3 regions of the Streptomyces sp. NPDC052042 genome follow, and region 2 is predicted to be linked to each of the others. Evidence: riboswitches for the same ligand, from Rfam matches in the RefSeq annotation. Region 2 holds a riboswitch; each other region holds the start of a gene.
The links. Region 2 has a riboswitch for thiamine pyrophosphate ahead of thiC (phosphomethylpyrimidine synthase ThiC). Riboswitches for the same ligand answer to the same signal wherever they lie in the genome.
Positions count from the first base shown of each region.

Region 1: it holds a riboswitch for thiamine pyrophosphate, as region 2 does, so the genes downstream of both, ACIHCL_RS09160 (thiamine ABC transporter substrate binding subunit) here and thiC (phosphomethylpyrimidine synthase ThiC) in region 2, are expected to answer to the same signal.
Region 3: it holds a riboswitch for thiamine pyrophosphate, as region 2 does, so the genes downstream of both, thiO (glycine oxidase ThiO) here and thiC (phosphomethylpyrimidine synthase ThiC) in region 2, are expected to answer to the same signal.

Region 1 is NZ_JBIUBU010000003.1:398,073-408,324, forward strand. It holds gene frr (ribosome recycling factor) at 133-690, shown strand; gene ACIHCL_RS09150 (phosphatidate cytidylyltransferase) at 690-1,796, shown strand; gene rlmN (23S rRNA (adenine(2503)-C(2))-methyltransferase RlmN) at 1,903-3,009, shown strand; TPP riboswitch at 3,269-3,386, shown strand; gene ACIHCL_RS09160 (thiamine ABC transporter substrate binding subunit) at 3,460-4,578, shown strand; gene ACIHCL_RS09165 (ABC transporter permease) at 4,710-6,323, shown strand; gene ACIHCL_RS09170 (ABC transporter ATP-binding protein) at 6,326-7,351, shown strand; gene ACIHCL_RS09175 (hypothetical protein) at 7,516-8,697, opposite strand; gene ACIHCL_RS09180 (ABC transporter ATP-binding protein) at 8,679-9,416, opposite strand; gene ACIHCL_RS09185 (aspartate aminotransferase family protein) at 9,685-10,252, opposite strand, start outside.
Region 2 is NZ_JBIUBU010000010.1:17,137-27,388, reverse strand. It holds gene hisC (histidinol-phosphate transaminase) at 208-1,287, opposite strand; gene ACIHCL_RS18165 (LacI family DNA-binding transcriptional regulator) at 1,705-2,817, shown strand; gene ACIHCL_RS18160 (metallophosphoesterase) at 3,017-4,075, shown strand; gene ACIHCL_RS18155 (hypothetical protein) at 4,265-5,098, shown strand; gene ACIHCL_RS18150 (GNAT family N-acetyltransferase) at 5,163-5,771, opposite strand; gene thiC (phosphomethylpyrimidine synthase ThiC) at 5,990-7,816, opposite strand; TPP riboswitch at 7,809-7,942, opposite strand; gene ACIHCL_RS18140 (YibE/F family protein) at 8,015-9,349, shown strand; gene ACIHCL_RS18135 (SsgA family sporulation/cell division regulator) at 9,468-9,905, opposite strand; gene ACIHCL_RS18130 (IclR family transcriptional regulator) at 10,007-10,252, opposite strand, start outside.
Region 3 is NZ_JBIUBU010000001.1:338,942-349,193, forward strand. It holds gene ACIHCL_RS01475 (hypothetical protein) at 1-734, opposite strand, end outside; gene metF (methylenetetrahydrofolate reductase [NAD(P)H]) at 785-1,702, opposite strand; gene thiE (thiamine phosphate synthase) at 1,939-2,592, opposite strand; gene ACIHCL_RS01490 (Rv2175c family DNA-binding protein) at 2,686-3,051, opposite strand; gene ACIHCL_RS01495 (NAD(P)/FAD-dependent oxidoreductase) at 3,122-4,300, opposite strand; gene ACIHCL_RS01500 (hypothetical protein) at 4,398-4,742, opposite strand; TPP riboswitch at 4,794-4,907, shown strand; gene thiO (glycine oxidase ThiO) at 4,905-6,131, shown strand; gene thiS (sulfur carrier protein ThiS) at 6,128-6,412, shown strand; gene ACIHCL_RS01515 (thiazole synthase) at 6,415-7,209, shown strand; gene pknB (Stk1 family PASTA domain-containing Ser/Thr kinase) at 7,341-9,275, shown strand; gene ACIHCL_RS01525 (deoxyribonuclease IV) at 9,282-10,157, shown strand.

The sequences.
Region 1 (10,252 bases), on a different contig from region 2:
GGGCAATCCCAGGCACGGCCCCTCCGAAGGATGGACAACGGCCTGCCGGTCGGACACCGTGCAGGTGAGGACGCGACGCAGATCCGCGGGCCCGAGCACGCCGGGCCCTCCCAAGACACGCAGGAGCACGTGGTGATCGAAGAAACCCTCCTCGAGGCCGAGGAGAAGATGGAGAAGGCCGTCGTCGTCGCGAAAGAGGACTTCGCCGCGATCCGTACCGGCCGTGCCCACCCGGCGATGTTCAACAAGATCGTCGCCGACTACTACGGCGCACTGACCCCGATCAACCAGCTCGCCTCGTTCTCGGTTCCCGAGCCCCGCATGGCCGTGGTGACCCCGTTCGACAAGAGTGCGCTGCGCAACATCGAGCAGGCCATCCGTGACTCCGACCTCGGAGTCAATCCGAGCAACGACGGCAACATCATCCGGGTGACCTTCCCGGAGCTCACCGAGGAGCGCCGCCGCGACTACATCAAGGTCGCGCGAACCAAGGCCGAGGACTCCCGCATCTCCATCCGCGCCGTGCGCCGCAAGGCCAAGGAAGCGCTTGACAAGCTGGTCAAGGACAAGGAGACCGGCGAGGACGAGGTGCGTCGCGCCGAGAAGGAGCTCGACGACACCACCGCGAAGTACGTCGCACAGGTCGACGAGCTGCTCAAGCACAAGGAAGCCGAGCTGCTCGAAATCTGATGAACGACTCTTCCTGGGGCGCTGCGCCGGGAGCCGGTCAGTGGGCTGCGCCCGAGATGCGGGCTGCCGCCCCGGCGGGTCCCGCCTACGATGTGCATGACGCCCAGCAGACCCGGCCCATGCCCGTCGTGGCGGACACCTCGTACGCGGGCGACGCTCCGTACGCAGGTGGAGACGCCGACGACCGTGATGACCGGGAGCAGGGGGGCGTACGCCTGAGCGGCGGCCCCCTGTTCCGCGACGAGAAGCCGCAGGAGCCCATGCCCACCGCGCCACCGCCCCCGCAGAAGAAACGTGCGGGCCGTGACCTGCGAGCCGCCATAGGGGTCGGGGTGGGGCTCGGCGCCGTCATCGTCGCCTCCCTCTTCGTCGTCAAGGCCGTCTTCGTCGGGGTGATCGTCGTCGCGGTCGTCGTGGGCCTGTGGGAGCTCACCTCCCGGCTGTCGGAGCGCAAGGGCATCAAGGCACCGCTTCCGCCGCTGGCGGTGGGCGGCGCGGCGATGGTGGTGGCCGGATACGTCAAGGGCGCCGAGGGCGCCTGGGTGGCCGTGGCGCTGACCGCCCTCGCGGTGCTCGTCTGGCGAATGACCCAGCCGCCGGAGGATTACCTCAAGGACGTCACGGCCGGTGTGTTCGCCGCGTTCTACGTGCCGTTCCTCGCCACCTTCGTCGCCATGCTCCTGGCCGCGGACGACGGGCCGCAGCGGGTGCTCACCTTCCTGCTGCTGACCGTGGTCAGCGACACGGGGGCGTACGCCGTCGGCTGGCGCTTCGGGAAGCACAAGCTCGCGCCGCGCATCAGCCCCGGGAAGACCCGCGAGGGCCTCTTCGGGGCCGTCGCCTTCGCGATGGTCGCGGGCGCCCTGTGCATGCAGTTCCTGATCGACGGGGGTTCCTGGTGGCAGGGGCTGCTGCTGGGGCTCGCGGTCGCCGTCAGCGCCACCCTCGGCGACCTGGGCGAGTCGATGATCAAGCGTGACCTCGGCATCAAGGACATGGGCACGCTGCTGCCGGGGCACGGCGGGATCATGGACCGGCTGGACTCGCTGCTGCCGACCGCTCCGGTGGTCTGGCTGCTGTTGGTGCTGTTCGTCGGCTCCGGCTGAGCCCGGGGCCGGTCCGACCGGTTCCGACCAGGGCGTTCTCCGGCAAGGGCCCGCTGTCCACAGGGCGGCGGGCCCTCGCCGTTCCGTCTGCGACACTGGACGGACCATGCCTAAGCCCGGAGAACTCACTTTCGTCGCGCCCCGCGGAGCCAAGAAGCCGCCGCGGCACCTCGCCGACCTCACGCCCGCCGAGCGCAAGGAGGCGGTCGCCGCCATCGGCGAGAAGCCGTTCCGCGCCCAGCAGCTCTCGCAGCACTACTTCTCGCGGTACGCGCTCGACCCGGCCGAGTGGACCAACATCCCGTCCGGCTCGCGGGACAGGCTCGCCGAGGCGATGTTCCCCGAGCTGATGTCCGTGGTCCGCCACATCAGCTGCGATGACGACACCACCCGCAAGACGCTGTGGAAGCTGCACGACGGGACCCTCGTCGAGTCCGTCCTGATGCGCTACCCCGAGCGGGTGACGATGTGCATCTCGTCCCAGGCCGGATGCGGGATGAACTGCCCGTTCTGCGCCACCGGACAGGCGGGCCTCGACCGCAACCTGTCGACCGCGGAGATCGTCCACCAGATCGTGGACGGCATGCGGGCGTTGCGCGACGGCGAGGTTCCCGGCGGTCCGGCACGGCTCTCCAACATCGTCTTCATGGGTATGGGCGAGCCGCTGGCCAACTACAACCGCGTGGTCGGCGCGATCCGACGGCTGACCGATCCGGAGCCGGACGGGCTGGGGCTTTCGCAGCGCGGGATCACCGTCTCCACGGTGGGCCTGGTGCCCGCGATGCTGCGCTTCGCCGACGAGGGCTTCAAGTGCCGCCTCGCCGTCTCGCTGCACGCACCGGACGACGAACTGCGCGACACCCTCGTTCCGGTGAACACCCGGTGGAAGGTGCGCGAGGTGCTGGACGCCGCGTGGGAGTACGCGGAGAAGTCCGGCCGCCGGGTCTCCATCGAGTACGCCCTGATCCGGGACATCAACGACCAGGCATGGCGCGGCGATCTGCTCGGTCGGCTGCTCAAGGGCAAGCGGGTGCACGTCAACCTCATCCCGTTGAACCCGACGCCCGGCTCCAAGTGGACCGCCTCCCGGCCCGAGGACGAGAAGGCGTTCGTCGAGGCCATCGCGGCACACGGGGTGCCGGTGACCGTACGGGACACCCGAGGCCAGGAGATCGACGGAGCCTGCGGGCAGCTCGCGGCGGCCGAGCGCTGAGACCGAGCGGCACGGAGTGCGGGCGCCGGGGCGGACCGGCGCCCGGCAGGCAGCCGGGCCGGACCGCACCGCCCGGATCCCGGGCCGACGGGCGCTCGTGTGTGCCGGGGCCGGTGCCGACCGGCTCCCGGGGCCGACCGGGCGAAGCGAGCACGGATACCGGGGCCGGCCGGGTGTTCCGGGCCGGTGCACGCCCGAGCGCCGAGGCCCCGGCGGGCCGGTCGGACGGCCCGTGTAACCTGGTCCGGAAATCAACTTCATATTCCGACAGGGGAGCGCCACAGCGCTGAGAGTGCGGCACCGGGAGACCGGTCGTCCGCAGACCCTCTGAACCTCGCCCGGGTCATTCCGGGTAGGAAGTTCGGTCACCAACTCATGCTGTAGCGCCCTGCCCGCTTTCCGCGGGTGGGGCCGCGTCTCTTCCTGGCCAAAACCCAGGAGGAATCCACCATGACCACCACGCGCAGGACCATGGGCACCGTGCGTCTCGCGGCCACGGCCGTCGCCGCGTCGCTCGGCGTCACGGCCCTGGCCGGGTGCGGGAGTTCCGACACGTCGTCCTCCGGCTCCGGTGGCGCCAAGGGCCCGGGCCCGAAGACCGTGACGCTCGTCAGCCACGACTCCTTCAACGCCTCCGACGCCGTGCTCAAGCAGTTCACCGAAGAGACCGGCTACACCGTCAAGGTCCTGAAGAGCGGAGACGCGGGTGTCGCGCTCAACCAGGAGATCCTGACCAAGGGCTCACCGCGCGGGGACGTGTTCTTCGGCGTCGACAACACCCTGCTCTCCCGCGCCCTCGACAGCGGCCTCTTCACGCCGTACGAGGCGAAGGGCATCGACCGGGTCGCGGCCGCCACCCGGCTGGACGCCGAGCACCGTGTCACGCCCGTCGACACCGGCGACGTCTGCGTCAACTACGACAAGAAGTACTTCGCCGACAAGAAGCTCGCCCCGCCGCGGACCTTCGACGACCTGGCGAAGCCCGCGTACAGGAACCTCCTGGTCATCGAGAACGCGGCGACCTCGTCGCCGGGTCTCGGCTTCCTCCTCGGCACCGTCGCCGCCTATGGGGAGAAGGGCTACCAGGACTACTGGAAGAAGCTGAAGGACAACGGCGTCAAGGTCGTCGACGGCTGGGAGCAGGCGTACAACGAGGAGTTCTCCGGCTCCGCGGGAGGCAAGAAGGCCAAGGCCGACCGGCCCCTCGCCGTCTCGTACGCATCCAGCCCGCCGGTCGAGGTGCTCTACGCGAAGCCGCAGCCGACCGAGGCCCCGACCGGGGTCGCCACCGGCACCTGCTTCCGGCAGATCGAGTTCGCGGGTCTGCTGAACGGAGCGAAGAACGAGGCGGGCGGCAAGGCGCTGCTGGACTTCCTGATCAGCAAGCGCTTCCAGGAGGACATGCCGCTCAACATGTTCGTGAACCCGGTCGTCGCGGACGCGGAACTCCCGGAGCTGTTCACGAAGTTCGGCGCGACCGTCCAGGAGCCGAAGACCGTCGCCCCCGACCTGATCGCCAAGAACCGTGAGCAGTGGGTCCAGTCGTGGTCCTCGCTCGTCGTGAAGTAGCCGCGTCCGCCGCACACGGAACGGGCGCGGAGGGCAAGGGCGCGGACGGCACGGGTCGGCGCCCGCGCACCGGGCGCGCGGACGCTGTGCTTGCGGCGGCCAGGCGCGCGGGCGCGGCGCGGCTGGGCCTGATGGCCCTGCCCGTCGCGTTCTTCGCGGTGTTCTTCGCCCATCCCGTCGCCGCGATCGTCGGCCGGGGACTGAAGGCGGACGGCGTCTGGCAGTTCGGCCGGATCGGAGAAGTGCTGGCCCGGCCGGAGATCCGGGAGGTCCTCTGGTTCACCACCTGGCAGGCGCTGGCCTCGACCGCGCTGACACTGCTGATCGCGCTGCCCGGCGCCTATGTCTTCGCCCGCCTCGACTTCCCCGGGAAGAACCTGCTGAGGGCGGTCGTCACCGTGCCGTTCGTCCTGCCGACCGTCGTCGTCGGAACGGCGTTCCTGGCGCTGGTGGGGCGTGGCGGGCTCCTCGACGAACTGTGGGGCGTGCGCCTCGACACCACCGTGTGGGCGATCCTGCTCGCCCACGTCTTCTTCAACTACGCGGTGGTCGTGCGGACCGTCGGCGGGCTGTGGGCGCAACTCGACCCGCGGCAGGAGGAAGCCGCCCGGGTGCTGGGCGCCGGACGCTTCGCGGCCTGGCGGCGGGTCACACTGCCGGCCCTCGCGCCCGCCGTGGCCGCCGCCGCGCTGATGGTCTTCCTCTTCACCTTCACCTCCTTCGGCGTCGTCCAGATCCTCGGCGGTCCGGGGTTCGCCACGCTGGAGGTGGAGATCTACCGGCAGACCGCCCAGCTCCTCGCCCTGCCGACGGCCGCCGTGCTGACCCTGGTGCAGTTCGCCGCGGTGGGCGCGATCCTCGCCGTGCACGCCTGGACGGTGCGGCGCAGGGAGACCGCGCTGCGGCTGGTCGATCCGGCACAGACCGCGCGCAGGCCGCGCGGGGCGGGGCAGCGGGCGCTGCTGGGCGCGGTGCTGCTGACCGTGCTGTTGCTGATCCTGCTGCCCCTCGCGGTGCTGGTGGAACGCTCGTTGGCCACCCCCGGCGGCCACGGCCTCGGCTACTACCGAACCCTCGGGTCCGTGGACGCGGGCGGCGGTACCTTCCTGGTCGCACCGCTCGAAGCGATCGGGAACTCCGTGGCGTACGCGCTGGTCGCGACCGTGATCGCGCTGGTCGTCGGCGGGCTGGCCGCCGCCGCGCTGACCCGGCGCGCGGGTCGGCTCGTGCGCGGTCTCGACGCGCTGCTGATGCTGCCGCTCGGCGTGTCCGCCGTCACCGTCGGCTTCGGCTTCCTGATCACCCTGGACAAGCCGCCGCTGGACCTGCGCACGTCGTGGATCCTGGTGCCGCTCGCCCAGGCGCTGGTCGGCGTGCCCTTCGTCGTACGGACCATGCTGCCGGTCCTGCGAGCGGTGGACGGACGGCTCCGGGAGGCGGCCGCGGTGCTCGGGGCGTCGCCGCTGCGGGCCTGGCGGGAGGTCGATCTCCCCATGGTGCGGCGGGCGTTGCTGGTCGCGGCCGGTTTCGCGTTCGCCGTGTCGCTCGGCGAGTTCGGCGCGACGGTGTTCATCGCACGGCCCGACCGGCCGACGCTGCCGGTCGCGGTGGCCCGGCTGCTGGGCCGGGCCGGGGAGCTCAACTACGGCCAGGCGATGGCCCTCAGCACCATTCTGATGGCGGTGTGCGCGGTCTCGCTGCTGCTGCTCGAACGTATCCGCACGGACCGGGCCGGGGAGTTCTGACGATGCTGACACTGGACTCGGCCACGGTTCGCTTCGGCGACCGGACCGCGCTGGACCGGGTGGACCTGGAGGTCGACGAGCACGAGATCGTCTGCGTGCTGGGGCCGAGCGGCAGCGGCAAGTCGACCCTGCTGCGGGTCGTCGCCGGGCTGCAGCCGACCGACGGCGGCCGGGTGCTGCTGGAGGGGGCGGACCAGACGGGGGTGCCGGTGCACCGGCGCGGGCTCGGCCTGATGTTCCAGGACCACCAGCTCTTCCCCCACCGGGACGTCGGGGCCAACGTCGCGTTCGGGCTGCGGATGCACGGGGTGGCCCGGCGCGACCAGGAGCGCAGGGTCGGCGAACTCCTCGACCTGGTGGGCCTGCCCGGCGCCCAGCGACGGGCCGTCACCGCGCTCTCCGGCGGCGAGCAGCAGCGGGTCGCCCTCGCGCGGGCGCTCGCCCCGCGCCCCAAGCTGCTGATGCTCGACGAACCGCTCGGTCAGCTCGACCGGGGTCTGCGTGAGCGCCTCGTCGTCGAACTGCGCACGCTCTTCGGCCGGTTGGGTACGACGGTGCTGGCCGTCACGCACGACCAGGGCGAGGCGTTCGCGCTGGCCGACCGGGTGGTGGTGATGCGGGACGGGCGGATCGCCCAGGCGGGTACGCCGCTGGAGGTGTGGCAGCGGCCCGCCTCCGCGTTCGTCGCCCGGTTCCTCGGTTTCGACAACGTGGTGGCGGCGAGGGTGACCGGCACGGTCGCCGACACGGCGTGGGGCGCGGTCCCGGTGCCCGAGGGGGCGCCACAGGGGGAGCGCACCGTGCTGGTGCGTCCGGCCGGTGTGCGGATCGGCCCCCCGGACGAGGGACTGCGCTGCACGGTCGGGACGCGCACGTTCCGGGGCGACCGCGTCGCCGTACGGCTGGCCCCGGAGCGCGGTCCGGCGCTGGAGGCGGAGTGCGCGCTGCGGGACGTGCCCGGGGAGGGCGCTGCGGTCGGTGTCCGTTTCGACGCGGTGGAGTGCGTGGTGCTGCCCGCGGAACGGTGACGGGACTCCGGCGGGGGCGGCGGCAGGGCCGGACCGGGGCGGCATGCGCGGTGCTGCCCGCCGGGCGGTGAGCGGCCCGCGCGCCCGCGGCGCCCGCCACCCGCGGGGCCGGGGCCGTCGCGCATGGCGGGCGTGCCCGCGTCCGACGGACGCAGGCGCCGTGGTCAGACCGTCAGCGGCAGCGCGGCCAGCTCGGCGACCAGCCAGGTCAGCGGGGCGAACACCGCCAGCAGGACGGCGGCGCGCAGCGCCGTGGCGTACCGCAGCGCCGAGACCGGGGCCCCCAGCCGCACCAGTGCCCGTGACGTCCGGGCACGGTCCTGCCTCGCCTCCAGGGCCGAGGTCAGCAGCGTGGCCGCGGTGCAGCCGAGGACGAGCACCGAGCCCAGCACGGTGAGCGGGCCGAGGGGACGCGGACCCGTGCCGTGCAGCGCGTACGCGGCGACCACCGCGGAGAGCACCGCGCACACCACCCCCAGCGGACCGCCGATCCGGCGCGCCTCGTCCATGAGCACCCGCCCGGCCAACAGTCGTACGGCGCCGGGCCGCACCGACTGGAGCAGCCGGCCGCAGTGGTACGCCAGACCGGGCCCGGCCATAGCCAGGCCGACCGCCGTCAGCGCCCATCCCGCCAGCACCCCGGCCGGGGTGTCGTCGAGCCGGCCGGGGAGCGGGATCAGCCGGTGTCCGTCACCGCGGCTCATGTACGCCTCGACCGCGAGACCCACCGAGGTCAGGGCCACCCCCCACGGCAGTCCGGACGGGGGCGCCGCCGGAACGGGGTGGTCCTCCTCCGGGCCGTCCGCGGGGCCGTCATCCGGCAACGGGACCGCGACGGGCCTGCCGCGCAAGGCCAGCCCGCTCGCCACCGCCGCGGACACCGGGACCAGGGACAGCAGCACCAGCGCGGCGGCAAGCGGCAGCGGGGCCCGCGCGTCGAGCAGCCCGGCCGCGGCACCGTCGAACGGCAGCCCGGACAGATCCCCGCGCAGCTGCAGGAAGAGCAGCAGCGCCACCACCGATCCGAGTGCGCAGGAGACGGCGGTGGAGGTGGCGGCCAGCACGGTGAGCCTCATGGGACCCAGCCCCACGGCGGACAGCCCGGAACGCGGCCGGGTGCTGGGATCCGTGCGGGCCACCGCGACCGCGAACTGCACGGTGGCGGCGAGCGGGACCAGGCACCACAGCAACCGCTGCACCGCCGCGGTGGACTGGGCCGGGTGCCCCGACGCGTAGCCCAGGGCGCACAGCAGCAGGAAGCCGACCCCGGCGGAGGCCGCCGCGACCAGCAGCCTGCGCAGCAGGACCAGGGGATGGGAACCCCGGGCTAGACGGAGAGTGAGCACGCCGCGCGGCCCTCCGCATCGGATGCCGCGGGCAGGGCGACGGTGGTGACGCGGCGGCCCTCCAGCAGCGGGACCGTTCGGTCGGCGAGGGAGGCGACCTCCGCGTCATGGGTGGCGAGCACCACCGTGATGCGGTGCGAGCGCGCCGCGCTGGTGAGGGTGCGCAGCACGTGCGTCCGGTCGGTGCGGCGCAGCGTCGCGGTCGGTTCGTCGGCGAAGATCACCGTCGGCGACGCGGCCAGCGCACGGGCCACCGCGATCCGCTGGCGGTCCCCCTGGAGCAGGGTGTGCGGGCGTTGCCTGGCGCAGGCACCGATGTCGAGCCGTTCCAGCCACTCCAGGCCGGTCTTCTTCGCCTCCCGGTGCGTATCGCCGCGCAGGAGCAGGGGAAGCGCCACGTTCTCCCAGGCGTTCAGCTCCGGGACGAGTCGTGGTTCCGGGGCGATCCAGCCGAACCTGTCGCGGCGCAGCCGTTCGCGCAGCCGGGGGCCCATGGTGTGGACGGGGACGCTGTTGAACCACACCTCCCCCTGCTCGGGCACCAGCTGACCGGACAGACAGAGCAGCAGGGTCGTCTTGCCGCTGCCTCTGGGGCCGGTCACGGCGAGGATCTCGCCGTCGCGGACGCCCAGGGAGACTCCGCCGAGCGCGGGCGAGCCGTTGTGGGAGTGCTGAAGGGAACGCGCCCAGATCACGTCGTTGTCCGGCGGGGCCACCATGGTGTACACCTCGGTTCAGATCGTAAGTCCCGTCCCCCGTACGGGGGAACGAAGCGGGGGCCGATCGGTCACTCGGCACCGTAGGGATCCGGACCGGGGTCTGGGCACAGCACACGGCCCGGGTGCGCCCCTTCCCACTCGAATGGGGGCACCCGGGCCGTTGTCGACCGCACCCGACGACCGCTGGTGGGGCGGTCGTCGGGTGCAGTCGGGCGCCGGAGGCCGTCCGCCGGCCGGTCCGTGGCCGGGCGGCGGACGAAGCTGCCGGTCAGAGCTTGGTCCACGCCTCCGTCAGGACGTTGCGCAGAATGCCCTCGATCTCGTCGAACGTCGCCTGGTCGGAGATCAGCGGCGGCGCGAGCTGGACGACCGGGTCGCCGCGGTCGTCGGCACGGCAGTACAGGCCGTTGTCGTACAGCGCCTTGGAGAGGAACCCGTACAGGACGCGCTCGGTCTCCTCGTCGCTGAACGTCTCCTTGGTGGCCTTGTCCTTCACCAGCTCGATGCCGTAGAAGAAGCCGTTGCCGCGGACGTCGCCGACGATCGGCAGGTCGTTCAGCTTCTGCAGCGTGGTGAAGAAGGCGTTCTCGTTGTCCAGCACGTGCTGGTTGAGGCCCTCGCGCTCGAAGATGTCGAGGTTGGCGAGAGCGACCGCCGAGGACACCGGGTGACCGCCGAAGGTGTAGCCGTGCAGGAAGGTGTTGCCCTCCTCGTAGAACGGCGCGGCGACGCGGTCCGAGACGATGCAGGCGCCGATCGGGGAGTAGCCCGAGGTCATGCCCTTGGCGCAGGTGATCATGTCCGGCACGTAGCCGAACTTGTCACAGGCGAACATG
Region 2 (10,252 bases):
GCCCGGACCGCGGTGCGGGCGCCGCTTCCCCGGACCATCGCCCCCGCAGGGCGCCGGGAACGCCGCAGATGACCTGCGGACCACCACCCGCCGAGGCCGGGACCGCGCACGCAAAGGCCCCGTACCTCATCACCCATCGAGGTACGGGGCCCCGCCACACCCGGCTCGCGCCGGCCGCGACCCGCGCGGGCCGCTCAGCGCGCCGTTCTACAGCTCCCTGCGGTACGACTCCGCCACCTTCAGGAACAGGTCGTTCGCCTCGTCCTCACCGATCGTGACCCGCACGCCCTCGCCCGCGAACGGCCTGACCACCACGCCGGCCCGCTCGCACACCGCGGCGAAGTCGGCCGTACGCTCCCCGAGCCGCAGCCACACGAAGTTCGCCTGGGACTCCGGCACCGTCCACCCCTGCTCGGCCAGCGCCCGCTGCACCCGCTCCCGCTCGGCCACCAGGGAGCCCACGCGCCCCAGGAGCTCGTCCTCCGCGCGCAGCGAGGCGACCGCCGCGTCCTGCGCGAGCTGGCTCACCCCGAAGGGCACCGCCGTCTTGCGCAGGGCGGCCGCCACCGGCTCGTGCGCCACGGCGAAGCCGACCCGCAGCCCGGCCAGGCCGTACGCCTTGGAGAAGGTGCGCAGCACCGCCACATTGGGCCGGTCCCGGTAGATCGCAATGCCGTCCGGCACCTCGGCGTCACGGATGAACTCGCGGTACGCCTCGTCGAGGACCACCAGGACGTCGCCCGGCACCCGGTCCAGGAAACGTTCCAGCTCGGCCCGGCGCACCACGGTGCCGGTCGGATTGTTCGGGTTGCAGACGAAGATCAGCCGGGTGCGCTCGGTGATCGCCTCCGCCATCGCGTCGAGGTCATGCGCCTCACCGTCGGTCAGCGGCACCTTCACCGAAGTCGCGCCGCTGACCTGCGTGATGATCGGGTAAGCCTCGAAGGAGCGCCAGGCGTAGATCACCTCGTCGCCCGGCCCCGACGTCGCCTGCAGCAACTGCTGCGCCACGCCGACCGATCCGGTCCCGGTCGCAAGATGCGAGACGGGCACCCCGAAACGGTCGGCCAGCTCGTTCATCAGTCCGGTGCAGGCCATGTCCGGGTAGCGGTTGAAGGTCGCGGCCGCCGCCAGAGCGGACTCCATCACCCCGGGCAGCGGGGGGTAGGGGTTCTCATTGGAAGACAGTTTGAAGGCGACCGGTCCGCCGGCCGCCGCCGGTTTGCCCGGCACATAGGCGGGAACGCCGTCCAGCTCGGCGCGCAGCTTGGGGCTCGTCTCGCTCACCGCAGATCCTCCTCGACCGTCTGTACACATCAATACTGCTCACCTTATGAGGATTGGGCGCCGCTGCGAATGGCCCGTGCTCCCCCGTCGTCCGGTACGACCGGAAATGGGGCGTCCGGAGCGGCCAAGAGGGGATCGTCCGGAGCGACCGGGATTGGGGGGCGCGTGCGAGGTTGACGCGCGCCGGTGGCTCACGCCGTGGCGCGCATCCCTCGAAGAGGTGAGATGAGACCGCTTGGAGACAACGACCATTGAGTGGACCCATCGGGTTCAGTGCAGCATACGCAAAGGCTCATCCGTCCAATGACCTGGCCTTACAAGGCCATTAGCCCTCTGCGACCATGCAGAATCGTGCCTGTCAACGTGTGAATATGCGTCCGGGCCGACCTCTCGCGCGCCCCCTACTATCGGCTCGCCATGACAGCAGCAGGGAAGCACCAGGTGAGCCGGGCGGAGACGCCCCGGCGCGGCAGCCGGCAGGGACGAGCGGGAATCCGGGACGTGGCCGCCGCCGCCGGCGTCTCCATCACGACCGTCTCCGACGCGCTCAACGGCAAGGGAAGACTCCCGGACGCCACCCGCCGCCATGTCCGCGAGGTCGCCGAGCGCCTGGGCTACCGCCCGTCGGCCGCGGCCCGTACCCTCCGCACCGGCAAGTCCGGCCTCATCGGCCTGACCGTGACGACGTACGGGGACGAGCCCTTCACCTTCACCGAGTTCGCCTACTTCGCCGAAATGGCCAGAGCGGCCACGTCGGCGGCGCTGGCCCGCGGCTACGCCCTCGTCATCCTGCCCGCCACCTCACGCCACGACGTCTGGTCGAACGTCGCCCTCGACGGCACCGTCGTGATCGACCCCTCCGACCAGGACCCGGTCGTCACGGAGCTCGTGCGGCAGGGGCTGCCCGTCGTGTCGGACGGCCGGCCCGCCGGCAGCCTCCCGGTCACCGCCTGGGTCGACAACGACCACGGGGCCGCCGTGCTCGACCTGCTCGACCACCTCGCCTCCGCCGGGGCACGCCGCATCGGCCTGCTCACCGGCACCACCACCGACACGTACACCCGCCTGTCCACCTCCGCGTACCTCAGCTGGTGCGAGCGCGTGGGCCAGGACCCGGTGTACGAGTCCTACCCCGCCCACGATCCGTGCGCGGGCGCGGTCGCCGCGGACCGACTGCTGGCCCGCCCCGACCGCCCCGACGCCGTCTACGGGCTCTTCGACCCCAACGGCACCGACCTCCTGGCGGCCGCCCGTAGATACGGGCTGCGCGTCCCCGAGGATCTGCTGCTGGTCTGCTGCAGCGAGTCCACCGTGTACGCGACGACCGAACCGCCCATCACCACCCTCTCGCTCAAACCGCGCAGAATCGGCACGGCCGTCGTCCAGCTCCTGATCGACGCCATCGAGGGCGTGGATCACGGCGGCCCGGTGGAACAGGTCATACCGACGGAACTCATCGTTCGGACGTCGTCGCAACGCCGTCCGCCCCGCACCACGGTCAGCGCGCCTCGCTCTCCCGCCAGGGACTGAACAGGCAGCTTCCCCGCCAGGGATTCAACAGACGAATTCGGACCAAACGGCCCGTGAGCCTGACATGCTTCAGGATTCACCACCCCTGGTGCGTCACACAGCACGATTCGCATTCCTATGATGGGCGCACGACACCGCGGACCGCCCCGACCAGCAGGCCCGTCAGGTGTACGGCGGCGCGACGGTGGTGGAGGGGTCGATGACACAGGGGGCCGGTCAGGAACCCGTGGTGCGGACTGCGACGTTGCGCGACTTCCGCGTGCCGCCCTACGCGCAGACCCCGGTACCGCCCGCGTCTCCGCATCCGGGCAACGCCCTGCCCGCGGACGCGCTGCCCGAGGGGTACACCCCCACCGAACGCGACCTCCCGGTCATCAACCGCGGGGACACCGTCCAGGTCAGGGCCGTGCCCGAACCCCGGCCGGCCCGCGATCCGGAGCTCGGGCCGCTCTACGTCGTCGGCGACGTCCACGGCTATCTGGACGAACTGCTCGCCGCCCTCGCCGAACAGGGCCTCATCGACTCCGACGGCCGGTGGGCCGCGGGCAACACCCGCCTCTGGTTCCTCGGTGACTTCACCGACCGCGGCCCGGACGGCATCGGCGTCATCGACCTCGTGATGCGCCTGTCCGCCGAGGCCGCCGCCGCGGGCGGGTACTGCAAGGCGCTGATGGGCAATCACGAACTGCTGCTCATCGGCGCCAAACGGTTCGGCGACACGCCGGTGAACTCGGGCGCCGGCACCGCCACGTTCCAGGCCGCCTGGCTGCTCAACGGCGGCCAGAAGAGCGACATGGAGCGGCTCCAGGACGTCCACATCCAGTGGATGTCCCGCCTCGACGCGATCGTCGAGGAGGACGGGCATCTGCTGATGCACTCCGACACGACGGCGTACCTCGACTACGGCACCACCATCGAGGACGTCAACGACACCGTGCACGCCATTCTCACGCGCAATGACGCCGACGAGTGCTGGGACCTCTTCCGCAAGTTCACCAAGCGCTTCGCCTTCCGTGACGAGGCGGGACCGCAGGCCGTGCGGGAGCTCATGGCCGCCTACGGCGGACAGCGCATCGTCCATGGTCACAGCCCCATCCCCTATCTCCTCGGCGAGGTGGGGTCGGAGGACGGAGAGGACAGTTCGGGCCCCGAGGTCGAAGGCCCGCACGTGTACGCCGACGGGCTCGCCATCGCCATGGACGGCGGAGTGACCATGGCCGGAAAGCTGCTGGTCGTCCAACTCCCCCTGCATGACTGACGGTTTTCCGGGAAAACGCATCCACGACCTGACCACGCCGAGCACCGGGCCCTTTTCCGGAAAGCCCCTGTCACCCCGTGCCGAGGGCGCTCTACCATCGGCGTATCCGTAGCAGGCTCTCCTCCGTTCCGCCCGACTGCCCGGCACCAACGGGCGAGCGGGCGAGCGGGCCCGACGGAGCATCGGGGGATGCCCATGAACAGCGCTCCGCATCTGCTGACCGAGGACCGCCCCGAGTACGAGCGGATCCTCGACGACGCACTGCGCCATGCCCATCGGCGACCGGACCTGGCCGCGGTCGGCGAACGGCTCAACGCCGTGCAGCTGCGCACCATGGCGCTGGCCGCCACAGAAATGATCACCGCGACGGCCGCCACCGAGTACGACCACTACGTGAGGGTCCGCGAGGAACTGCGCGGCGCGGCCGACGAAGACCATCCGGGCCCGGGATCCGCCGCGGACCGCGACATCGGTTCGGGCGCCGGCGCGGGAGCGGTCGTCACGGTCCTCGCGCCCGTGCTTGCTGGCACCGCCGCGTTCATATTCCTGCTGGTCGGCTATCTGCTGAAGCTGCTCAGTCCGCCGCCCGCCTTCGCCTCGACCATGGTCACCGCCGGCTGGTTCTTCGCTGTGGTCATGGCCGCCGCCATCCTGGTCGCCGCCGTCGGGCTGCTGATCACCGCACTGCGCAACGGCTCCGCGTCGGAGAACGCCATACGCGACGAGATCGAGCTCCCGGAGGACGTGGCGCGCGCCCGGGAGGCATGGCGCCACGCGCTGCTGGAACGCGGCATCCTGCCGTTCCTGCGCGACGCCCTCGACGACCCCGGGGCCGCGTCCGCCTCGCGCACACCGCAGCGCTCGCCGAACCGCATCCCGAAGGTCGGCTACAGCCGCCCCGACTTCTCCGGCCCGGACGAGGGCCCGGCCGCCGGCCCCCGCCCGACCTTCACCAGCCCCGACTTCACCGGCCCCGACTTCTCCGGATCCGACTTTTCCGGCCCCGAGCGGGAAGAGGCATGACCAGGAGGCCGGGCCCTCCCCTCCCCCGGTCCCGGTGACGGGCGCCGCACGCGCCCGCGCCGAGTCACACGTCCCAGGACCTCGGCCGCCCCTGCCCCTCCCACTCGGGGCGGAGCAGCGAGAACACCGCGAGGTCGTGCCGCCGCCCGCGATGCAGGCATGCCGAGCGGCTCACCCCCTCCTGGGTGAACCCCGACGTGCGCAGGACGGCGAGCGCGGCCGCATTGTCCGTGTGGGCGGCGGCCCGCAGGCGGTACAGCGGAAGCTCCCCGAACGCCAGGTCCGTCAGCGTGTCCAGGACGTCCGTGCCATGTCCGCGACCGCGGTACGGCGAGGAGATCAGCACCTCGACATCGGCGGTGCCGTCGGCGAAGTCCTGGTCGGTGAGGGCCGCGCGGCCCACGGGGCTGCCGTCGGCCAATACGACGAGGAAGTCGTCGCGGTCATGGTCCTCCCCATCGCGCTCGATGAGCTCGCGCAACGAGGCGAGCGAACGCGGCCAGACCCCCATCTCATGGGTGGTCGACGGATCGGATCGCCACTCCTGCAGCAGTTCGGCGTCATCGACCTCGACGGGGACGAAGGCGATCCCGCGTCCGCGCCAGCACGGTGGACGACCCCCTTCCTCCCCCGCCCCCGCCGTTGCCGCCATTTCCATCGCTCTGTCGCTCATGTGGGGATGCTACGGAGAAGGGACGCTCGCGATCAGCCGGTTTTTCACTCCGGCGGCGCCCCCGTCCGGCCGGTGAGAAGGTCGGCCACGAGGGTGTCATCCGGATCACTCCCGGGCCGCCCCCCTGGTCGGGACCGATCACACCGGGGCGACCGAGGCAGGCCGAACGGCGAAGCGCCGTCTCGAAGCGAGAGCTTCCAGACGGCGCCGCATCCATATCAGTCGGCCAGCGGCAGGTAGATCCGGTTACCCGAGGCCGCGAACTCCTTGGACTTCGCCAGCATCCCGGCCTCGATCTCCTCCGGCGTGGCCTCCGCGTCACCGCCGAACTGCTCTGTGATGTTCCTACTGATCTTCATCGAGCAGAACTTCGGGCCGCACATCGAGCAGAAGTGCGCCGTCTTCGCCGGCTCGGCCGGCAGCGTCTCGTCGTGGTACTCCCGTGCCGTGACCGGGTCGAGCGCCAGATTGAACTGGTCCTCCCAGCGGAACTCGAACCGGGCGTCGGAGAGCGCGTCGTCCCAGTCCTGCGCCCCCGGATGCCCCTTGGCGAGATCCGCCGCGTGGGCCGCGATCTTGTACGTGATCACGCCGGTCTTCACATCGTCCCGGTTCGGCAGCCCGAGGTGCTCCTTGGGCGTCACGTAGCAGAGCATCGCCGTGCCCCACCAGGCGATCATCGCCGCGCCGATGCCCGAGGTGATGTGGTCGTACGCCGGGGCGACATCGGTGGTCAGCGGGCCGAGCGTGTAGAAGGGCGCCTCCTCGCAGACCTCCTGCTGGAGGTCGATGTTCTCCTTGATCTTGTGCATCGGGACATGGCCCGGCCCCTCGATCATGGTCTGGACGCCGTACCGCTTGGCGATCGTGTTCAGCTCACCGAGCGTGTGCAGTTCGGCGAACTGCGCCTCGTCGTTGGCGTCCGCGATGGAGCCGGGGCGCAGCCCGTCGCCGAGCGAGTACGTCACGTCGTAGGAGGCGAGGAGTTCGCTGAGTTCCTCGAAGTTCTCGTAGAGGAACGACTCCTCGTGGTGCGCGAGGCACCAGGCCGCCATGATCGAGCCACCGCGCGAGACGATGCCGGTCTTGCGACGGGCGGTCAGCGGAACATGCGCCAGGCGTACGCCGGCGTGCACCGTCATGTAGTCGACGCCCTGCTCGGCCTGTTCGATAACGGTGTCCTTGTAGATCTCCCAGGTCAGCTCCTCGGCCTTGCCGTCGACCTTCTCAAGGGCCTGGTAGAGGGGCACGGTGCCGATCGGCACCGGGGAGTTCCGCAGTACCCACTCACGGGTGGTGTGAATGTTGCGGCCGGTGGAAAGGTCCATGACCGTGTCGGCGCCCCAGCGCGTCGCCCACGTCATCTTCTCCACCTCCTCCTCGATGGAGGACGTCACCGCGGAGTTGCCGATGTTCGCATTGACCTTCACCAGAAACCGCTTCCCGATGATCATCGGCTCGGTCTCGGGGTGGTTGACGTTGGCCGGCAGTACGGCGCGGCCCGCGGCGATCTCCTCGCGAACCACCTCCGGGTCCACGTTCTCCCGGATCGCCACGTACTCCATCTCCGGGGTGATCTCGCCCCGCCGGGCGTACGCGAGCTGGGTCACCGGCCGCCCGTCCCGGCTGCGGCGCGGCAGCCGGGGGCGGCCGGGGAAGACCGCGTCGAGATTGCGCAGCCCTTCCCCAAGCTCTCGGCTCCGCTCGACCAGGGGAGACCCCATTCGCGGCGAGGTGTGCCTGAGCCCGTCGTCCTCGGGGCGGACGGGGCGGCCCGGGTATTCCTCGGTGTCGCCGCGCGTGGTGATCCAGTTCTCCCGCAGCGGCGCGAGTCCGCGGCGGACGTCGGTCTCGACGGCGGGATCGGTGTATGGCCCCGACGTGTCGTACAGCGTCACGTCCTTGCCGTTGGTGAGGTGCACCTGACGGACCGGCACACGGATGTCGGGGCGCGAGCCCTGGACGTATCCCTTGTGCCAGCCGATGGACTTCCCGGCCTCGTCGCTCTGGCTGGAGGCAGGCGTGCGTGCGTCCGATGTGGTCATGAGACCTACTCCCTACGCCGGCATTACCCGGTAACAGGTTCGGCGGTCGGCGCAGCCCTTCCCGTACGGACGTACGGAGATCAGCGCCCTCTCAGCCCGGTGCTCCGAGCTCCCGCGTGTGCAAAGGTTCCTCCACGCTAGCGCCCTGTCCAGCAGAATGAACAGAGGGCCCCCTTGCTTCCTTGCGATGATCGCCCTGTGACGTCCCTCCCCAGCGTTTCCGAACCTCCGAGCCATCACCAGGGCCCTTCACACGGCCATACGCACAGCCACGGCCCCGCCGCGCCCGTCTCCAGGCATCTGCGGAAGGTCATCGCCGCCGTACTGATCCCGTTCGCCGCCGCCGTCGTCGTCGGACTCCTGGCGCTCTGGCCGGGCAGTGCGCCACCGCACGAACGGACCGGTGTCGGCTTCGACCAGCAGACCCAGCAAGGCAGGGTGGTGAGAATCGACAAGGTGAACTGCGAGGAGGTGAACGTCGCCCAGCTGCCGACCGGCGGCGAGGCCACTCCGCCGACGGCGGGCCGTTCCGGGCGGTGTGAGAAGGCCACCATCGAGGTGACGACCGGTCAGGACAAGGGGCGGAGATTCGTTGAAGTCGTGCAGCCCGACGCGCCGCGCCAGTTGCGCGAGGGGCAGGGCGTGGTCGTGGCCTACGCCCCGGACGCACCCCGGGATCTGCAGTACTCGGTGACCGATGTGAATCGGAAGTTCCCGATGGCACTTCTGGCCGGGATCTTCGCGCTGGTCGTGGTCGCGGTGGGCCGGATGCGCGGGGTGACGGCCCTGATCGCGCTCGCGGTGTCGTTCGCCGTACTGACCCTGTTCATCCTCCCGGCCATACTCCAGGGCTCGAATCCGCTGGTCGTCGCGGTGGTCGGGGCCAGTGCGATCATGCTGATAGCGCTCTACGCGTGCCACGGGCTCACCGCCCGCACCTCGGTCGCGGTGCTCGGCACCTTGATCTCGCTCCTGCTGATCGGGCTGCTCGGATCGCTCTTCATCGGCTGGGCGAGCCTGACCGGAAACACCGACGACAGCACCGGCCTCATCCACGGCCTGTATCCGGACATCGACATGAGCGGCCTGCTGCTGGCCGGCGTCATCATCGGTTCGCTCGGGGTACTCGACGATGTGACGGTCACCCAGACGTCGGCCGTCTGGGAACTGCACCAGGCCAACCCGACAATGGGCGTGCGGCAGCTGTACCGGGCAGGAATCAGGATCGGGCGCGATCACATCGCCTCGGTCGTCAACACGCTGGTGCTCGCCTACGCCGGGGCGGCGCTTCCCCTGCTGCTGCTGTTCTCGATCGCCCGGAGCAGCATGGGGACGGTGGCCAACAGTGAGCTGGTGGCGGAGGAGATCGTACGAACGCTGGTCGGTTCGATCGGACTGGTCGCCTCCGTGCCGGTGACGACGGTGCTCGCCGCGCTGGTCGTCTCCGCGGACCGCACAGGGCTCGGCGCGGAAGCCGGAGCTCCAGCACCCGTACGGACCGGAAGGGGCCGCCGCCGCAGGGCGAAGCCGTGAGAGCCTCGGAGCGGAGACCGGCCGGCCGACGGAGAACACCCCACTACGGAGAGTGATTCACCCGTTCGGCGAGTGTCATGTTCGACCGGCGGACGCCGGCCGGGGGGCACCGCGCCCCTCAACCGGCGTTCTGCTCCTCGGCGAGGATCCTGCCCAGGGCCTCCTCCAAACTTCCCTCGAAGTCACCCAGCGTGCGCTCCTGCCCGAGCGGAACGAGTTTGTCGGTCCGGTCGAGAAAAGCCACGAGCGGCGCCGAACCGGCCCGGAAGAGGGCGCGGTCGGCGCCCACCTGGAGCCGAATGTGCACATCGGAAAGCCCTTCGGGATCCGTGGGTCCGATATGCACATCGCCGTCGCCACTGGGGCTGTTGAGACCGTCGAGCAGCAACTCACGGCCGAACGCCCAGGTGACCGGAGCGTCACCGGGCAGATGGAAGGTCATCCGAACCGCATACGGATCACACACTTCGTACCGGAGTTCCACCGGGATCCGGAAAGAGAGCTCCTCGGAGACGAGGAAGCTCATCATGACCTCTGCTTGAACCGACTCGCGCATCGTTCAACCCCGCAGTAGATGAATCTGGCCAGGAATGATCCCCCATGGCCCTATTGACGCCATCGTGGTGCACGCGATAGCAGATCACAAGGAGTGATTTTTCAGATACTGATAGAGAACACGAATGAACGCAAGAGGCTAGACACTTCGCCACGTAGTTGTTCGACTGCGGGGAGCAATCGATGCTCTTGTTCCAGGGGTACCGAAATCGCCATCGCGGCGGCGGTGAAGCCGGCGGTGATCGGAATGGCCGCGCAGACCGTTCCCAGGACGTACTCCTGCCGTTCGACGACAGGTTCCATTCGTTCCAGCGACCTCAACCGCTCAAGGAACGTCTCGCGGTCCTT
Region 3 (10,252 bases), on a different contig from region 2:
TCGGAGTAGGCGGCGTACTGCTGCTGTCCGCCCGTGCCGTAGTCGTACGACGCGGCGAAGGAGTCCCGGCCGCCCGGGGCGTCCTGTCCGGACGGGAACGGACCATGGCCGGTGGCGAACGGGTCATGGCTCGTGGCGAACGGATCATGGCCGGTGAGGAGGTCCTGGCCAGGCGCCGGGTACCCGGCGGGGCCGGTGCCGCCGTCGTACGCGGCGTACCCCGGCTGCGACAGCATCCCCGTCTGGTCGTCGTGACCGCCGTCCCGCACCGCCCGGGCGTGGTCGGAGTAGACGCCGTACTGGCCGGTGTCGTCGGGCAGCGGCTCCGGCTCGTAGACGGCGGTGGCCGGGGACTCGGGCTGTACCTGCGCGGGGGCCTGCCCGTTCTGCTCCGCGTCCGCGTCAGCCCCCTTGGGCGCGGGTGCCGCCCTGCGGGCGCCCCGGCCCTTCCCGGCGCGGCGGCGACGGCTCTCACGGGGGCCCTCCCCCAGCGCCCAGCCGGTGGAGAAGCCGCGCCGGAAGGACAACGTGACGTACGACTGGCCGACCGCGAACGCGATCGTACCGGCGGCGATCACCGGCACGGACGGCAGCAGCACGCCGACGACCACGCAGAGGAAGCCGGTGAAGGCCAGCAGGCGCCAGCGAAGGCGCGCCTTGTACTGCAGGAGCACCTCGCCGAGCAACCACAGCGCGACGATTCCGAACGCGATGTAGAGGACCGTCCAGCCCATGCCCGCCCCCTCCTACGGCCACCGCCCGGGGTCGTGGCGGGTACGGCCGGTCACAACTGCTTGTGCAGTCCGAGATTCTCGTGGATTTCGAGCGTCGCCGTCGAGTTGTTGAGCGTGATGAAGTGCAGTCCGGGCACACCTTCGGAAAGCAGCTTCGCGCAGAACCGCGTTGCGAAGTCGATACCAATGGAGCGTACAGCGGCGGGATCGTCCTTGACCTCGAGGATGCGCTCTCTCAGCGACGACGGGACGGAGGCGTTGCTGAGCTGGGCGAACCGCTCGAGCTGCTTGACGCTGGTCAGTGGCATGACCTCGGGAATGATCGGAGTTTCGCAACCCGCGGCGACCACTCGGTCACGCATGCGCACATAGTCGTCCGGATTGAAGAACATCTGGGTGATCGCATAATCGGCACCGGCGCGGCACTTTTCCACGAAATGCCGGATGTCGGTGTCCCAGTCGGTGGAGCGCGGATGCCTCTCGGGAAATGCCGCGACCCCCACACAGAAATCGCCGGATTCCTTGATGAGCCGGACGAGGTCGGCCGCGTACCGGACGCCCTGCGGGTGCTCGACCCATTCACCCATCGGGTCGCCCGGCGGGTCGCCGCGCACGGCCAGGATGTTCCTGATCCCGGCGTCGGCGTACTGCCCGACCATGTTGCGCAGTTCGGCGACGGAGTGGTTGACGGCGGTGAGGTGCGCGACCGGGGTCAGGGTGGTGTCGGCGGCGATCTCCTGCGTGGCCTTGACCGTCCCCGCCCGGGTGGAGCCGCCGGCGCCGTAGGTCACGGAGACAAAGCTCGGCCGCACCGCCTCGACGCGGCGCAGGGCGTTCCAGAGGTTCCGCTCGCCCTTCTCGGTCTTGGGCGCCCAGAACTCGAAGGAGTACGAAGGCTCGCCGGTCGCGAGAAGTTCACGCACCGTGGGGGCGTGATCCGTCCTGGTGGTAGGTGTGCCAAGGGCCATACGGGCAGGTTAACCAGAGTGCGCGGACCACAGGACCAGACCAGCGCTAAATGTCCGGATTGCGCGTTTGTTTGTCCATCCTTCGGACATCCGGCCGGCCCACGCTTCGATACGTGCCACCGATCGCACGGCGGCGCGGTCCGGATCGCGCCCCGGCGCGGCCCCGGACCGAGTCCGGTTCACGGGCGGTCCGGACCTCCGTCCGCCCCGGGCCGGGACGCGGGCACACCTCCCGCTCAGGCTCCGGCGCGGGCCCTGATCCTTCCGGCGAGTTCGGCAGTGGCCGCGGCGGGGTCGTCGGCCTCGGTGATCGCCCGGACGACGACCACCCGGCGCGCCCCGGCGTCCAGGACCTCGTCGAGATTGCCCGCGTCGATCCCGCCGATGGCGAACCAGGGCCGCCGGGTGCCGAGCGAGGCGGCGTACCGCACGAGGTCCAGCCCCGGCGCGGGCCGTCCGGGCTTGGTCGGGGTGGGCCAGCAGGGCCCGGTGCAGAAGTAGTCCACGCCGGGCTGGGCAGCGGCCGCGTCGACCTCGGACTCGGCGTGGGTGGAGCGGCCGATCAGCACGTCGTCGCCGAGGACGGCGCGGGCCGCAGGGACCGGCAGATCGCCCTGGCCGAGATGGAGCACATCGGAGCCGATGGCGTGCGCGACGTCGGCCCGGTCGTTCACCGCGAGGAGCTTGCCGTGGCGCTTGCAGGCGTCGGCGAAGACCGCGAGGTGTTCGAGTTCCTCGGCGGCCTCCATGCCCTTGTCGCGCAGTTGGACGATGTCCACCCCGGCGCCGAGAACGGCGTCGAGGAAGGCCGGGAGGTCCCCTTGGCGCCTGCGGGCGTCCGTGCACAGGTAGAGCCGGGCGTCGGACAGCTGTGCGCGAGGCGTGGACATGATGCGATTCCCCCCGAAAGAGCGTGAGCGGTGGTGGTCGGAGCGGGGCCGGGTGCGGGCCGTCGGACCCGCACCCGGCCGGCGGTCACCGGTTCAGACGGCGAGCGCCTGGGCGCGGCGCTTCACCTCCGTGCCGCGATTCTCGCTCAGCGCCTGGGCGGGGGTGCCCGGCAGGGTCGGATCGGGGGTGAAGAGCCACTCCAGCATCTCTTCGTCGTTGAAGCCGTCGTCCCGCAGCAGGGTCAGGGTGCCGGAGAGGCCCTTGACCACCTTGTTGCCGGCGATGAAGGCGGCCGGCACCTGGAGCGCCCGGTTCTCACCTCGGCGCACGGCGATGAGCTGACCCTCCTTGACCAGCTGCCGCACACGTGTCACCTCGACGCCGAGCTTCTCGGCGATGTCGGGGAGGTGGAGCCAGGCGGGGACGAGAGCATCGGTTTTCGTGTCAATCTCGGTCACGGGACAAGCGTGCCATCCCGGACCGACAGTCGGTAGCCGGGCCGACCGTACGGGCGGTGCCGGTACGCCGTCAGAGGGTCGTCGACTTCAGGGGTACGGAGGGGTCGGCGGCCCGCACCGGGTCGATCCGCGCGCCCGCCTCGACGAGCCTGCGGCCCTGCGCCAGGTCGCGGGGGCGGCCGACGGCGAGGACCGCGACCAGGACGCCGTCGCGCAGCCAGCACACCGACCAGGCGGGGTCCGCGGGATCGCCGCGCCACAGCAGGGTGTCGGCGCCCTCGTGGTGGCCCGCGTACTGCACGAACCGGTCGAACTGCTCGGACCAGAAGTACGGGACGGGGTCGTAGGCGGGCGGAGCCGGGCGGTCCCCGTCCGCCGCGACGATGCCCGCCGCGACGGTCCGGGGGCCCTGGAGCGCGTTGTCCCAGTGGTGGACGAGCAGGCGCTCGCCGTACCGGGCGGAGGGGAACGAGGCGCAGTCCCCGACCGCGTACACGTCGGGCAGCGAGGTGCACAGCGCGGCGTCGGCGGTCACCGATCCGTCGGGGCCGAGACCGATGCCGGAGCCGGCCAGCCAGCCGGTGGCGGGGCGGGCGCCGATGCCGACGACGACGGCCCCGGCCGGGATCTCACGGCCGTCCGCCAGGACCACCCGGCCCGGTTCGACCCGGTCGACCCGGGCGCCGGTGAGGAGTTCGGCGCCACTCTCGGCGTACCAGGCCGCCATCGGGGCGGCGACCTCGGCGGGCAGCGCGCCGGCCAGCGGCCGGTCGGCGGCCTCCAGGACGGTGACCGTGCAGCCGGCGGCGCGGGCCGCGGTGGCGAACTCGGCGCCGATCCAGCCCGCGCCGACGACCACGACGTCATGCCGTTCGTCGAGGACGGGCCGCAGCCGGGCCGCGTCGTCGAGGGTGCGCAGCAGATGGACGCCGGGAACGCCCTCGGTGCCCGGCAGGACGACCGGTTCCGCTCCGGTGGCGATCACCAGCACGTCGTAGGGGACGGGGCCGGACGCGGTGTCGAGCTCGTGCGCCGCGGCCCGCAGGCCGGTGACGTCGAGGCCCAGCCTCAGCTCGATGTCCAGTGCCTCGAAGTCGATGTCGAAGGCGGAGCCCTCGGCCTCGCCGAGCAGCACCGCCTTCGAGAGTGGGGGCCGGTCGTAGGGCTGGTGGGGCTCGGCGCCGATCACCGTGACGGGACCGGTGAAGCCCTGCTCCCGCAGGGCCACGGCCGTCTGCACGCCGGCCATGCCCGCGCCGGCGATGACGACGCGCCGTTCCGGACGCTTGGACTGCTGCGACTGCTGCTGCTCGCTCACCTGTACACCATAAGCACCTGACAGGACGTCAAGGCAGGGGGAGTTCCTCCACGGCGCTGGTGCCGCTGCCCGCCTGCGACTCCCATTCCCACCGCTCCTCCAGCCTCACCCGGCCGTCCGGGAGGTCGGCGACGGTGGAGACGCAGTGGCCGCAGGACGTCGTTCCGTCCTGCCCCAGCTGGACGTACCGGAAGTCCAGGACATCGCCGTCGCGGGTGCCGACGAGATGGCCGCGGACCACGTCGCCGCCCGCGTACTCGGCCCAGATCCGCCCCTCCTCCTCGTGGTACGTGAAGCGGGTGCGGGTGCCGACCTGGCCGGGTGCCTGGTCGGCGACCGGCGAGAGGACGAGTCCGTCGAGCGAACGGGCCATGACTGCTGCTCCCTTACCGGGTCCGGCGGACGGGGTTTAGGGTGGCCACGGTAAGACACTCGCGGGAGCCCGGACGCAGCGGGCTGAGAGGAAGGCTGGAGCGGCCTTCGACCGTACGAACCTGATCCGGGTCATGCCGGCGAAGGGAGGGGCTGGACGCCCATGCGTTCTTCTCGGAACGGGGACCCGTCCGAGGTCCTCGGCAACGGATCCGGCGCCCCGGCGGCCGGGTCCGACGTCCTCGTCATCGGGGGCGGGATCATCGGGCTGGTCACCGCCTGGCGGACCGCGCAGCGCGGACTGCGCACCGCGGTCGTCGACCCCGAACCGGGCGGCGGGGCCGCCCGCGTGGCGGCCGGGATGCTGGCCGCCGTCACCGAACTCCACTACGGCGAGGAGCTGTTGCTGGGGCTGAACCTGGCCTCGGCCGCCCGCTATCCGGACTTCGTGGCGGAGTTGGAGGAGGCGAGCGGCCTGGACACGGGCTTTCGCACCTGCGGCACGCTCGCCGTCGCGCTGGACTCCGACGACCGGGCCCATCTGCGGGAGCTGCACGCCCTGCAGCGGCGTTCGGGTCTGGAGTCGGAGTGGCTGACGGGACGCGAGTGCCGTCGCCTGGAGCCGATGCTCGCGCCGGGTGTGCGCGGCGGGCTGCGGGTCGACGGCGACCACCAGATCGATCCGCGCCGGCTGGCCGCCGCGCTGCTCACCGCGTGCGAGCGGGCCGGGGTGGTCTTCCACCGCGCCCGGGCGGAGCGTCTGACGGTGGTGCGCGACCGGGCCGCCGGGGCCGTGCTCGCCGGGGGCGCGAAGCTCGTCGCCGGCCGGGTGGTGATCGCCGCGGGCAGTCTCAGCGGCCGGCTGCCGGGCCTGCCGGCCGGGGTCGCGCCGCCGGTCCGGCCGGTGAAGGGGCAAGTGCTGCGGCTGACCGTGCCCGCCCCGTACGCGCCCTTCCTCTCCCGGACGGTCCGGGCCCTGGTCCGGGGCGGCCACCTCTACCTCGTACCGCGCGAGAACGGCGAACTGGTCGTCGGCGCCACCAGCGAGGAGATGGGCTGGGACACCACCGTCACCGCGGGCGGCGTCTACGAGCTGCTGCGCGACGCCCACGAGCTGGTGCCCGGCATCACCGAGCTGCCGCTCGTCGAGACCCGGGCCGGTCTGCGCCCCGGTTCCCCCGACAACGCCCCGCTGCTGGGCCCCACGGCGCTGCCCGGCCTCCACCTCGCGACCGGCCACCACCGCAACGGCGTCCTGCTCACCCCCGTCACCGGCGATGTCATGGCGGCGTCGCTGGCCGACGGCGAGCTGCCCGAGGTGGCCCGCCCCTTCAGCCCGCACCGCTTCTCGCCCGCCGCCGACGCCGTACGTCAGGAGCAGCCCGCATGACCGAGCCCGCGCCCACCCCCGGTTCCGCGTCCGTCCCCGTCTCCTCCCCCGATGCCTCCGCCGATCCCTCCCGCGCCGCCGTCTCCGTGTCCGTGAACGGGGAGGTCCGGCTCCTCGCCGCGGGCACCACCCTGGAGGCCGTCGTCGCCGGGCTGACCTCCGCCGGCTCCGGTGTCGCGGCGGCCGTCAACGAGAGCGTCGTACCGCGCGGGCAGTGGCCCGCCACCGCGCTCCACGACGGCGACCGGGTCGAGATCCTGACCGCGGTCCAGGGAGGCTGACCGTGTCCGATGACCTCTTCGCCCTCGGCGACACCACGTTCGGCTCCCGGCTGATCATGGGCACCGGCGGGGCTCCCAGCCTGGATGTGCTGGAGCGCTCCCTCGTCGCCTCCGGCACCGAGCTGACCACCGTCGCGATGCGCCGCCTCGACCCGACCGTGCAGGGCTCGGTGCTCTCCGTGCTGCGGCGGCTCTCCATCCGCGTGCTGCCGAACACGGCGGGCTGCTTCACCGCGGGCGAGGCCGTGCTGACCGCCCGGCTGGCCCGTGAGGCGCTCGGCACCGACTGGATCAAGCTGGAGGTGGTCGCCGACGAGCGGACCCTGCTGCCCGACCCGGTCGAGCTGCTGGATGCCGCCGAGACCCTGGTGGACGACGGTTTCACCGTGCTGCCGTACACCAACGACGACCCGGTGCTGGCCCGCCGTCTCCAGGACGTGGGCTGCGCGGCGGTGATGCCGCTCGGCTCCCCCATCGGCTCCGGCCTCGGCATCCGCAATCCGCACAACTTCCAGCTGATCGTGGAGCAGGCCCGGGTACCGGTGATCCTCGACGCGGGCGCCGGGACGGCCTCGGACGCGGCGCTGGCGATGGAGCTGGGGTGCGGGGCGGTGATGCTGGCCTCCGCCGTGACCCGGGCCCAGGAGCCCGAGCTGATGGCCGCCGCCATGCGGCATGCGGTGGCGGGCGGGCGGCTGGCGTACCGGGCGGGCCGGATCCCGCGCCGGCACTTCGCCGAGGCGTCGTCGCCGACGGCGGGGCGCGCGGTGCTGGACCCGGAGCGCCCGGCCTTCTGACCCGTCCGGCCTACGGGGACGCCGCCATCGGCAGCATGGGGACGTGTCCCTGTCACGGCTCGGCTGCAGTACGGCCCCGGGACCGTCCGAGCCGTCGGAGGGTGTCCGCCGCGGCTCGTAGACTCACTTGCGTGGATACGACCCTCCAGGACCCGCTCGTCGGGCAGCTGCTCGACGGCCGCTACCGCGTCGATGCCCGTGTCGCCGTCGGCGGCATGGCCACGGTCTACCGGGCCGTGGACACCCGGCTCGACCGGGTACTCGCCCTCAAGGTGATGCACCCGGCGCTCGCCACCGACGCGTCCTTCGTCGAGCGGTTCATACGCGAGGCCAAGTCCGTGGCCCGGCTCGCGCACCCCAATGTGGTCGCGGTCTTCGACCAGGGCGCCCAGGGGCAGTACGTCTACCTGGCGATGGAGTACGTCTCGGGCTGCACGCTGCGCGACGTGCTGCGCGACCGCGGCGCCCTGCAGCCGAGGGCGGCGCTGGACATCCTGGAGCCGGTGCTCGCCGCGCTCGGCGCCGCGCACCGGGCCGGGTTCGTGCACCGCGACATGAAGCCGGAGAACGTCCTGATAGGGGACGACGGCCGGGTCAAGGTCGCCGACTTCGGTCTGGTGCGGGCGGTGGGTTCGGCCACCAACACCACCGGATCGGTGCTCGGGACCGTCTCGTACCTCGCTCCCGAGCAGATAGAACACGGCACCGCGGACACCCGTACCGACGTGTACGCCTGCGGTGTGGTCCTGTACGAGATGCTGACCGGCGCCAAGCCGCACACGGGCGACACTCCGGCCCAGGTGATCTACCGGCACCTCAACGAGGACGTCCCGGCCCCGTCGGCCCTCGTCCCGGACCTTCCGGTGGCGCTGGACGGCCTGGTGGCGAGTGCCACCGCGCGCAACCCCGACGTCCGCCCGTCCGACGCGGTGGCGCTGCTGGCCGAGACCCGCGAGGCCCGCTCCGACCTGACCGACGCCCAGCTGGACGCCGTACCGCCGCAGGCGCTCGCCGGGGAGCGCGACGCCACCGAGGACCGCACGAGCGTCATCCTCCGCCCGCTCCCGGCCGGCGAGGGGACCGCCCAGCACACCAGCCGGCTGGAGAGGCCGCCCCTGGAACCGTCGGGTCCCCCGCCGCGGGCATCGCGCACACGGGGCTGGGGAGGGCTCGGGCGCCCGAGCCGCTCCGTCCTGACCGCGGTGGCCGCCGTGCTGCTGGTGCTGGGCATCGGCACGGGCGTCTGGTACATCAACTCCGGGCAGTTCACCCGGGTGCCCTCGCTGCTGGACCAGACCGAGCAGACCGCCCGCCAGCGGCTCTCGGACGCCGGTCTGGACGTCAAGGGCGTCGAGCGGGCCTACAGCGACACGGTGCAACGCGGCAAGGTCGTCGACAGCGCCCCTGCGTCGGGCGCCCGCATCCGGAGGAACGACAGGGTGCGGCTGGTCGTCTCGCGCGGCCCCGAGATCGTGAAGGTTCCCGATGTCCAAGGCCTCGCGCTCGCCGACGCCAAACGTGATCTGAAGGAGGTCGGCCTGGTACCCGGCATGGTCACCGAGGAGTTCAGCGGCGAGACGGCACGGGGCGAGGTGATCCGTACGGACCCCGCGGCGGGCGCCGAGCGCCACTCCGGCTCCGCGGTCGCCCTGGTCGTCAACAAGGGTGCTCCGGTCGACGTGCCCGATGTCACCGGGCTGTCCGTCGAGGACGCCACCGCCGCACTGGACGAGGAGGGGCTGAAGGCCGAGGTGCTGCCCGACCGGGTCCACTCCCCCGAGGTCGCCGGCGACATAGCCCATCAGTCGCTGGGCGAGGGCAGCCGGGCTGCCGAGGGCGACACCATCACGCTCACGGTCTCCAAGGGCCCCCGGATGACCAAAGTCCCGGACGTCATCGGGAAGGACCTCGACGCCGCCAAGCGCGCGCTGGCGGACGCGGGGTTCGAGGTTGAGGTCAAGCGCCCGCTCATCCCCTTCGGCGACACCGTCACGAGCCAGTCCGTCGAGGGCGGCGAGCGGGCTCCGGAGGGCAGCACCATCACCATCAGGACCAAGGGGATCTAGAACCGCATGCGCAATCCTGTCGGTGGCCACGTGCCCGTGGCCGGCGGTCTCGCCAAGGTCGGCCTGCCCTACGCCCGGGAGATGGGTGCGGAGGCGGTGCAGGTCTTCGTCGCCAATCCCCGCGGCTGGGCGGCCCCCGTGGGCAACCCCGCCGAGGACGAACGGTTCCGTGCCGAGTGCGCCGCCGCGGCCCTTCCGGCGTACGTCCACGCCCCGTATCTGATCAACTTCGGCTCGCACACCGAGGCCACCGTGGAGAAGTCGGTGGATTCCCTGCGGCATTCGCTGCGCCGGGCCCGCGCGATCGGCGCACTGGGCGTCGTGGTGCACACCGGGTCGGCGACCGGCGGCCGGTCGCGCGAGCGGGCCCTCGCACAGGTGCGTACGCACCTGCGGCCGCTGCTGGACGAGCTGACGCACGACGACGACCCATACCTGCTGCTGGAGTCCACGGCCGGCCAGGGCTCCTCGCTCTGTTCACGGATCGGGGACCTCGGTCCGTATTTCGAGGCGCTGGACTCCCACCCACGGCTCGGCATATGCCTCGACACGTGCCACGTCCACGCGGCCGGCCACGACCTGGCCGAACCGCAGGGCATGCGGCGGGCCCTGGACCTGCTGGTCGACACCGTCGGCGCGGGGCGGCTGAAACTGATCCACGCCAACGACTCCAAGGAGGCGGCGGGAGCCCACAAGGACCGGCACGCGAACATCGGCGCCGGGCACATCGGCGAGGAACCGTTCCGGGAGCTGTTCTCCCATCCGGCCACCGAGGGCGTTCCGCTGATCATCGAGACGCCGGGCGGCAAGGACGGCCACGCGGCGGACGTGGCCCGGCTGAAGGGGCTGCGCGACGGGGGCCGGCCATCGGCACGTGGGTGATCGGCCGGGACAAGGGCTACGCCGTGGCGCACCGGTAACACCACCGAGGACACGGGGTCACCGCCGAGGGCGAGGACACCGGCCCCGAGGACGGA